DNA from 3 places in the Companilactobacillus sp. genome. Region 2 is predicted to be linked to each of the others. Evidence: predicted binding sites of a transcription regulator. Region 2 holds the regulator's gene; each other region holds the start of a gene.
What was found. Region 2 encodes NrdR, which represses ribonucleotide reductase genes. Its sites were predicted from a motif close to ACACNATATATNGTGT; they were not measured.
Positions count from the first base shown of each region.

Region 1: a site for NrdR is predicted at 1,415-1,430, ahead of LKF16_RS13000 (deoxynucleoside kinase). Genes of this name have one in related genera too.
Region 3: a site for NrdR is predicted at 1,494-1,509, ahead of nrdJ (ribonucleoside-triphosphate reductase, adenosylcobalamin-dependent). Genes of this name have one in related genera too.

Region 1 is NZ_JAKVLR010000001.1:2,655,954-2,659,245, reverse strand. Features, by position in the region: gene LKF16_RS13005 (QueT transporter family protein) at 19-513, opposite strand; gene LKF16_RS13000 (deoxynucleoside kinase) at 677-1,327, opposite strand; gene LKF16_RS12995 (DUF2207 domain-containing protein) at 1,676-3,292, opposite strand, start outside.
Region 2 is NZ_JAKVLR010000001.1:100,032-103,323, reverse strand. Features, by position in the region: gene dnaI (primosomal protein DnaI) at 1-237, opposite strand, end outside; gene LKF16_RS00470 (replication initiation and membrane attachment family protein) at 240-1,607, opposite strand; gene nrdR (transcriptional regulator NrdR) at 1,619-2,101, opposite strand; gene coaE (dephospho-CoA kinase) at 2,122-2,715, opposite strand; gene mutM (DNA-formamidopyrimidine glycosylase) at 2,712-3,292, opposite strand, start outside.
Region 3 is NZ_JAKVLR010000001.1:983,407-986,698, forward strand. Features, by position in the region: gene nrdJ (ribonucleoside-triphosphate reductase, adenosylcobalamin-dependent) at 1-1,468, opposite strand, end outside; gene LKF16_RS04930 (hypothetical protein) at 2,030-2,545, shown strand; gene ptsP (phosphoenolpyruvate--protein phosphotransferase) at 2,591-3,292, opposite strand, start outside.

The DNA of each region.
Region 1 (3,292 bases), 2.6 Mb from region 2:
TATCTCCCAATCTAACTCTTATTTGATTATTCGAGCAAAATTCTTATTTTTCATAAGGAAGTAAAAAATCACTATTCCTAGTAATACTACTAGCAATTCACCAATAAAGACCGAGAATGCCGTAGCCCAAAATGGCAGTTGAGAAACAAAATACAACTCTGCACCAACAATAAGTCCATTCACTACAGCGCAGATTATCGATACTAACCAAATAAGGCTCATCTTGTTGGCAATCAAAACAATCAGTCCGCAAGCAATTGCTGTTGCAAGTGTTCCGAAGATCAAATCAGCAGCACCTAGTGCTGGACTGAAGATATTTGAGATCAAACATCCAATGATCATCGACCAACTAAACTTGGGATTGAAAAATACCATTAACATCAAAACCTCTGATACTCGAAACTGAATTGCTCCAAAAGCTAGAGCTGAAATGCCAGGCGTCAACGTTAGGGCAACATACAATGCTGCGACGATTGCTAAACGTGTGATATCTCTTATTTTTAAACTATGCATATACTTTCCTTTCACTGTTTTGTTAGGACAGGTTACCAGTGCAAACTGCCAATTTATTATGTTAACTTGTTTCGAATACTTGTGCAATAGGTATATCCAGGTTAAATCTGAATTTAATGATAAATGATTGCAAAAAAAAGAAGAGATTCAGCATCTCTTCTTATTAAATCTTAGGCAATAAGTCACGTTCACTCAACATCGTATCAATTTGTTTCAAGACGATTTGGAGGTCGTCTTTATTTTCAACATAGTCCAATTGATCGCCATTGATCTTCATCTTAGGACTATAGTCATATTCATCATACCAGTCATCATAGCGAGATAACAATTCATGATAATACTCAACTAAACTAGGATCTTGATCGATTTGTTCATAGTCACGGCCACGCTTTTGGATACGCTTGATCATCGTGTCATACGAAATATCAATATGGATCAATAGATCAGGAGCTTTCTTTTCAGCTGCAAATGGCAATTCTTGCATCATATTTTCGAGCAATTCGTCATATACTTTAACTTCTTCTTGAGTTGCACGTCCCATGTCAGCATTCATGTGGAAGAACAATGAATCCTCATAAATTGAACGGTCCAAAACATTGTTGTCATCAGCCATTGCTTGCTTAATTGACTCAAAGCGTTTGTTTAAAAAGTAGATTTGTAATAGAAATGCATATTGTTTAGGATCCTTATAAAATAGTGGCAAGACAGGATTATCATCTACTTGTTCATAGAAGGCCTCTGTTCCTAAATGTTTTGACAAAATTGTTGCCAGTGTACTTTTACCAGCACCAATTGTGCCGCTTAATACGATCATCATTATATTCCTCCATCCGATCTTTAAAAAAATCAACAGATAATATCTTACCACTTGGCCTATATGTTGTATACAAGAAATAAAGATAAACTATATCTAGTATTAATGGAAGGTTTAAGAAAAGCTATACCCGGCGATTTCTGGAAGAAATTTTTTTTAAAAGAAGGCAAAAAAAATCCTCACCCATTCGGTGAGGATTTTCTCGTCAATTCCCTTTTTCGTTCCAGTGAATATAATACCAATACTATATAACATTGGTATTACAAATCTGTTTCTTTATAACTTTTTTAATCGAGTTTAAAAATTAATTAAATACTAAAGAAATTATTAATAAATGTTCAAGCAGGCTTAGAAGGCACCGCCACCAGAACCTCCGCCAAATCCGCCAGAGCTTCCACCGGAAAATCCACCTGATCCAAAACCGCTAGAATTAGACGAATTTGAATTTACGCTTCGTTCAAATGCATCGTATGAGCTGTTGACTGCAGAACCAAAGTTATTATTACTATCTAGACTCCCTAGTCCGTAATAATAGTAACCAATAAGTGGAACTGTCATTACTTCAGCACCAAAACTAACTTTAAGTGCATCAATAACTTTCTTCGAGATACCAAACGCTGCAGCATACGGCAGGATCTGTTCCCAGAGAATCAAATCACCTACTTCAGCAACTTTGATGTCATTAATATCGCGAAGCATCCGTCTAAAGCCTTGCAATTCATTGGCCGTGTCAGCACCAAATTGCGTATATATTGAAACATTATGATCAACATATACTTTTAATCCAGCTGAAAATGCAATCACAATAAGTCCAATGATCAATGACGGTATAAACATGCTTGACATTAAGATACTCATTAACAAGACAAATAGCACAGAAATAATTATCGTCAAATACATCGACCAATTAACACTCTTTACTAAGCTTTCATTTTGTTCACTGAAGTATTTCTTTCGCTCATCATCGTGACGATCTTGCCAAAGATTAAATTGATAATTCAGATCTTCACTCTTAGTTTTTTTAATTTGTTTGATTGAAACTTTGCTACCATCACCGATTTTATCAATCAAAAATTTGAAAAATGGATTTAAATGGTCAGATGATTTTTCAATCTGATATGTTTTGCCATCTGGCAATATTTTGAGGTTCTTTTCAAATACCTCATACATCATATCGCCAGTTAAGCCCTGATAATCCGCCTTAGCCGCTTTTTTTACAATCAAACGTGCCATACTAGGCTTCATGTTAGGAATTTCAAACCAATGATGGATCGGGATTGGTTTTGTGATCTTGGTATCTGGATTCTTACGCCATTTGATAAAGATCACCAAATAAATCACAAACACGATTATTATGAAAATCGGAATAATCGCATAAACCTTCATTTTATTGACTGCGCGTTGATGATTGGCTTCATCAGCCAGTTTCTTCTCTTGCTTAATGATCGAAGCTTTCCTTTTTTCGTGAACGACGTTTTTGTTAGTGTTAGTAATCTTGGTTGGGAAAATCATATGTGTCTCTACGAATTGATTTTCAGGTAAATTATCGACAGTTAACGTCACGCGTCCGTTTTCGTAATCTACCTTGTTATAACCATCCAAAGGACCGTGTGCCCACGCTCTTAGCTGCTTAATGTTGTCTTCAGGTAACTTAATTTGAATCTTTGCATGATTGATTTCTTGATCCCATCCAGAACCAATTACTTTCCAATTAAGTTCAGCCGTATCTTGATAATTTGTAACTACTCCATGAAGTTTGTATTTATAGATAAACGTCGCATGGGTATCGTAAACAGCATGGTATATCTTGATTTTTTTGATTTTCCCATTATTGGTTAAAGTATAACTGTTGTTACTCTCATCATTAGCCGGCAATACAGGCGTGTTGTCACCGTCTTGAGTGACAGACACATTTAAATTGGACATACCCTTAATCCCATTGGTATCCATATTGTAATAGACACC
Region 2 (3,292 bases):
TAGCTTGGGATCATAATTTTTAGTATATTCGCTGCCGTTCTTTTTTTGATTATAAAATTCGTATATTGCGGCCGCTGAAACGTCGATTCCTTCTTGACTGATTTGATCTTGGTTTTGTACCAAAAAGCTTTCTACATCGGGATCCTGTAGTGCTTCATTCATCAATTTTTGATAATCAGCATTGCTGAAACGATAATTCTTCAAGCCTGCCGCTAAAGCATCGCTAAATTTTTCCATAATTATTTACCTTTATTCCGTAATTTACGGAGCATTTCTAAACGATTTTGTTCCAGTTGAGAGTCATTTTTTTGTTCGACCGGCTTACTTTTGACCTTGGTCCAGTCAGTAGCCTGTTCGACCTTCCTTGGACCTTTGGAATAACGTCGTTGATTATTATTTTTACGGGGTCGATTTTGAAACTCAGTGATTCTCTTGAGAGCCGCTTCTGGTGTCGTAACGTTATTTTGCTTCCAGTCATTAGCAACGGTTTCCATGAATGCCAAAGTTAATGTTGGTGAGTTTTGCAAAATATAGTGCACCAAAATATTAAGAACTGGAATTGGCAATAATGAACGAGAAGATAAAGTCCGCAATGCCCTAGCTTCAGAATTACCCGTGAATCCGCCGAGACGATTTTTTTCGTCAGCCAGAAAATCAGCTGGCGGCATAGTTTTAGCCCGTTGCAATAGCAGTCGTTCAGGATCATTGCTGTTTGTTGTAACTGCCGATTGTTCGACAGGAGCCTGCTCTACTCGGGCGGATAAATTAGCTTTTCTTTCAAAACGATTCTGAACTAGACGTTTGAGTGCATCTGGATCGATTTCGTTAGTCGTGATATCAACAGTTTTACCAATCATTTCAATCATAGAAACATCGGGAACTCCGTAAAACTCATGCAAGCTGAGCAAAAGCTGTTGGTTTTCTAATAGATTCTCATGACTGACCTGATAAACTTGCTCCACTCTCTCGCAAATTAACTCAAAGTCAAAACTATCATCTTGAGTTGCATCCAATTGAGGTCTACCTTGCTTAGATACATTATTAAAATCAGTTTGAGCTTTTTGAACAGCATTTGGTTTATCGACGATGTCACTGTCGCTTAATTGAAATACTTGCATGAAGGTTTTTGAAACATTCTTCGAACCGTCTAAAACTGATTCTGACTGGTGATACTTATCGACCAATTTAGAATATTGATCTTCACCAATTTTTTCCAACAGAAAAATACTCATCAAGTCGTCTTCAAAAAAAACTTTTGGTGAATATGGTGGAAAAAGCTGATAAATATTAAACGTCCCAATCTCATCTGTCTTTGAATAAGTCGAAACCAAACTCAATGCTTCTAATTTTAGACGTTCTTGATAAAAAGTATTGATATCCATATCCAATAACGACAAAAGTATCGAGTGACTTTGACGATCAGTCACCAATTGTTTATTGGGGATTTGTTGCCAAAGCAATTGATAAATTCCAAAGGCACGAGTTCCAAGGAGCGGCAAGTATAAATCTGTCAATACTTGACGATCAACGTCGCTGATTTGACCATTGGGTAAACACCAATAGCCAGTCAAAGGAGTTAAATTATTTTTATTTGCATTTAAACTCACGCTGCTCCTCCTTATTTCTTAGAATCCTTCTTATCGCTCTTGTCATTTGCCATCATTTCTTGAACTTCATTCATAAATCCACTCATATCCTTGAATTCACGGTAAACACTGGCAAAACGAATGTAAGTTACGTCATCAACGTCAGCTAATTCCTTCATAACATATTCGCCAATTTCTTGAGACTTAACTTCATTTTCGCCGGTTGCACGAATCTTGTTTTCAACCCGGTCTACGATCGCATTCATTTGATCCATGGTAACTGGACGTTTTTCGGCAGCACGGACTAGGCCACGCAATAATTTTTCACGCCGAAATTCTTCACGATTTCCGTTCTTTTTAATTACTAAAAGCGGTGATTTCTCGATTCTTTCAAAAGTTGTAAATCGGGTGCCGCAAAATTCACATTCTCTTCTTCTACGAATGGCACGACCTTCATCGCTAGGTCGACTATCGACAACTTTTGACGAGTCATGGTGACAATGTGGACATATCATAAGCGTTCCTCTTTTCTATGTTAGAGCTGCTTTAACAATTGGCTGATTTCGTTTTTCAAACTAGCAATGTCATGCGAATTATCAAGTACATAATCAGCTAATTGTTTTTTCTCCGTCATCGGCATTTGTGAATTAATTTTATCTAAAGCGGCTTGTTTATTCAAATCATTTCGTTTCATCAAGCGTTCAAGTTGGATTTCCGGTTCAACATAAACTGCAATCGTAGCATCAAAATATTCCTGATAAGAACCCTCAAATAGCAGTTGGATCTCAAAAATATTGATCGTTGAACTTGAGTCTTTTTTTGCATCGTCAATTATTTGAACGATGGTTGACCTTAGTAACGGCCCCATAATATTATTCAATATTTTCAGCTGACGTTTATCAGAAAAAACAATGCGGCCTAATTTTTTTCGGTCAAGCGAGCCATTAGGTAAAAGGATGTGCTTGCTAAATTGTTTAACAACTTGTTTTAATCCTGGAGTACCGGGCTCAACTACCTGTCGGGCAACCTTGTCAGCATCAAAAATTCGGCATCCCAGTTCTTTAAAGATCTTTAAAACTGTAGTTTTTCCGGCTGCAATGCCCCCAGTCAAACCATAGATCTTACTCATTTGATCACCTGACAAGTTGGACAGAAGTGAGTTCCTCGTCCACCGACCTTGATCTTTTCGATTTCGGTTCCACATCTCGGACATGGAGTACCCTCTTTGCCATAAACTTTAAGTCGGTCTTGCATATTACCTTTGTGTCCATTGGCATCCAGATATGAACGAACTGTGGAACCACCAGATTCGATGGCCAGTTTGATTTCATCATTAGAACAATCGATGACCTTTTTGATGTCATCATCTGTCAGATGATTGGCAGGTGTTTCAGGGTGTATCTTTGACTGCCAAAGAACTTCATCAACATAAATATTTCCTAGGCCACTCATAACGGACTGGTCTAATAAGACCGTTTTGATATCCTTTCGATGCTTGATAATTCGAGGTTTAATATTTTCAAAGGTAAACCTGCTTGATAGCGGCTCAGGGCCTAACTTTTTCAACGATTTATTTTCATCCAAAGTGGCCGTCGGCCATAGTTGCATGCGACCGAATTTTCGCACGTCATTATAAATCAGCATTTCACCATCATCCAATGTAAAAATTGCATGAGAGTGTTTATCGATAGCTGTTTTATCAGCTG
Region 3 (3,292 bases), 880 kb from region 2:
TTAAGATCCAGTCTTGGATACCAGACATTGAAACACCAATTCTTCTGTTCTTAGCAATCGCATTACGTGAAACTTCCCAGTCATAAGTGCTGAATGTTACACGTTTTGTATATCTAGCTGCTAAAGCAAAAGCTTCTTCCAAGTTCCAGCCTTGTTCGCTAGCAACTTGTGGGAAGATCTCAAATAAGTTGCAAGGTTCGCCGTTACTTAGAGAAATTTCGCCACAAGGGTTTGTTCCTTCAACTTCTGGATCTGCGTCTTCGTTGTAACCATCAATGATACGACCATAGTGTTGCGACAAGTCCAGGTTAACGATTCCGGGTTCCCCATTGTGTTGGATTGAATCAGCAATTGGTTGATAGTCGTTAAACATTGAATCAACAGCAACTGAGTTGTTGGAAGCCCAACGATGATGATAAAGTTTATCTTTATCTTGTTTCATAGTGATGAAGTCTTGGTCTTCAGCACCGCCAAGTGCTAATTCAGCTGAACGACGAACGTTACCTGCAACAACCGTCTTACCAATCATGTTGCCGATATCAGTAGCGTCAACTGATGATAACTTTTTGCCAAAGTTGTCGTTCAACAATTCGTTGATATCTTGGAGCATTTCAATCAATGGAACAGGACCTGAAGCAGTACCGCCAAAGCCCTTGATCTTTTCACCCTTGGCACGAATGTCAGTTATATCAAGCACGACTTGAGCTGTGTTTTCAGGATTTGTTTCACTAAAGTGGTTATCGATCATAGTAGCGTTACCTACGACCCAGCCTTCACGTGAATCTGGCATTTTATAGAAACGTCCAGCGTCAACATCATTGTTAGCTAACCATTCGTCACGGTCAACAGCACCAGCTTTAATTGATTCGTCATAAGATGCACTGTCCTTGCCAATCAAAATTGTCAGATCTGTTTTAACATCTACTGCTGGAATCTGTTCGATGTTTGAAGGAACGACTGAAAAACCAACGCCGCCACCTTTCATCAATTGGTCAAACATGAATGAATATGGCATTGAAACAGCCTTTGTGTCTTTATCCAAATATTCAGGCACGATGCGACTGTCACCATACTTTTGTGGTCTAACAGCGATAAACCAACAATTATTTAAAGCATCGCCATTTCTGTCTTGGTAAGGTGTACCAGAGATCCAGAGGTTTCTACCAGATGGTGTTGCTGACAATCCGTAAACTAATTTGAAGAGGTTCTTAGCCTCATCAACTAATTCGTTGTAATCTTGTGTACTGATTGTCTTAGCTTGCAATCTAGGGTCGAGATTAATGTTTCCTTCGATTACACGTTTAACTGTTTCGTCCCAGTTTTCTGTACGTCCTAATTCAGGAATCCAACGTGCATATGTTCTTTTATATGTGACCCAACCGAGTTCACCCCAGTGTGGTTTAATTTCTTCTTTGACTTGGTCAATAAACTCTTGACTAAGTTCAATTTTTGTTTTGATAATGTCCATTAAGCTCACCTCAGAAATATTTATAACACTACATATAGTAGCTCTTTTATTTCTGGTTAACAACATATAGTGTTAAAAATATTTTTTTGAAATGATGTGAAACAAATTTTTATCACGAGCTTCCGTCCGCCTGCCGTCTATGTGTGACAGTGTCAAGGAGCAATTTTTTCACAAGCAAAATAATGACAATAAAATGAAATTGTCATTATTTTGTCTTGCATATTGTTGTATTTAATGCCTGAAAAATTAATACAAATTTGGGTAAACATTCAAACTAGGTTTTAAGCAAAACTAATTTTTGGATAAATAATATTATAAAAAATAAGAAAAAAGCGAATATCTACCATAACATATATCGTGTTATCATTTATTCTGTTGAAAGTTATTTGTAAAACGATTATTTATTTACGTAAATAACCATATTTTTCAAAATCGCTCTGACAAGCTCTGAGAGTTTGAGTCTAATATCGTTTAAATCTATATTAACCTGACGTTAGATGCGCTTAAATCGGCCAAATTTGACGTCACTATCCAAAATTTTGTAACAGTTGGGAGCTTTTTATGAGACACCATCATCCATTATTATTTACCACCGTTTGGTCACTAGTAGTATTTTTCGTTTGTTTTGGTTCTTTATACATTCGATCACGGTCAGGTGGCTATCCAAAGATCAACGAGATCCAAATTCAAAAAGGCCAAGAGGTCCAGGCAAATGGAATCGATTTTACCGTCAAGGATATTCAAACTGACAAAACTGCAACCACTGTTGCAACTAACGTATTGATGCACATCAATCGTTCCCATCACAGTTTCTTGGGAATACAGGACCAGAATTACAAGCTCGGCAACAATATGTTTTTAAATATCCCTTACGGACAAAGTAAAACTGCGGAAACTATCACCGACGTCAATGGAAAACATCTTAAATTTAAGGATATTCAGAAGAAAAATTTAGATGTCATCGTCCATTTTTATGCTGATCGAGGTACTTATGAACAACGCAATCAGGTACCGGAATTTTCATTTATGATCCCTGGCAATAAAAACATTACCAAATACTCCATGAAAATAAGCTAGAAAAAAAGCCAAGCGAGAAATTCTCGTTTGGCTTTTATTGTTTAATTATTTTTCTAAGTATTCTTCAACTAACTTCTTGTTATCTTCGTTTGTAATGGATTCAGTTACAGCACGTTCTGCTAATTCTTTCAAATCAGCTGTGCTTAACTTCTTCATTAAACTTCTAACACGAAGAACTGAAGTAGCACTCATTGAGTATTCATCTAGACCCATGCCAAGAAGTAGTGGAACCATAATATTGTCTCCAGCAGCTTCTCCACACATACCGGCCCATTTACCCTCTTTGTGTGCTGAATCAATAACATGTTTAACCAATCTAAGAATAGATGGGTTATATGGTTGATACAAGTATGATACTCGATCATTACCTCTATCAGCAGCCATTGTATATTGAATCAAGTCGTTTGTTCCAATACTAAAGAAGTCAACTTCTTTAGCGAATTGGTCAGCTAATACAGCAGCAGCTGGAACTTCCATCATCATACCTAGTTGGATATCATCAGATACTTTGACGTTGTCAGCAACTAATTTAGCCTTTTCTTCTTCGAATACCTTCTTAGCATCACGGAATTCGTTAAGAGTACCAATCATAGGGAACATGATACGTAAGTTACCAAATGCAGAAGCACGTAGTAAGGCACGTAATTGAGTTCTAAAGATATCTTGTCTATCAAGAGAAATTCTAATAGCACGATATCCTAAGAATGGGTTCATTTCATCAGGAAGTGGTAAGTATGGCAAATGCTT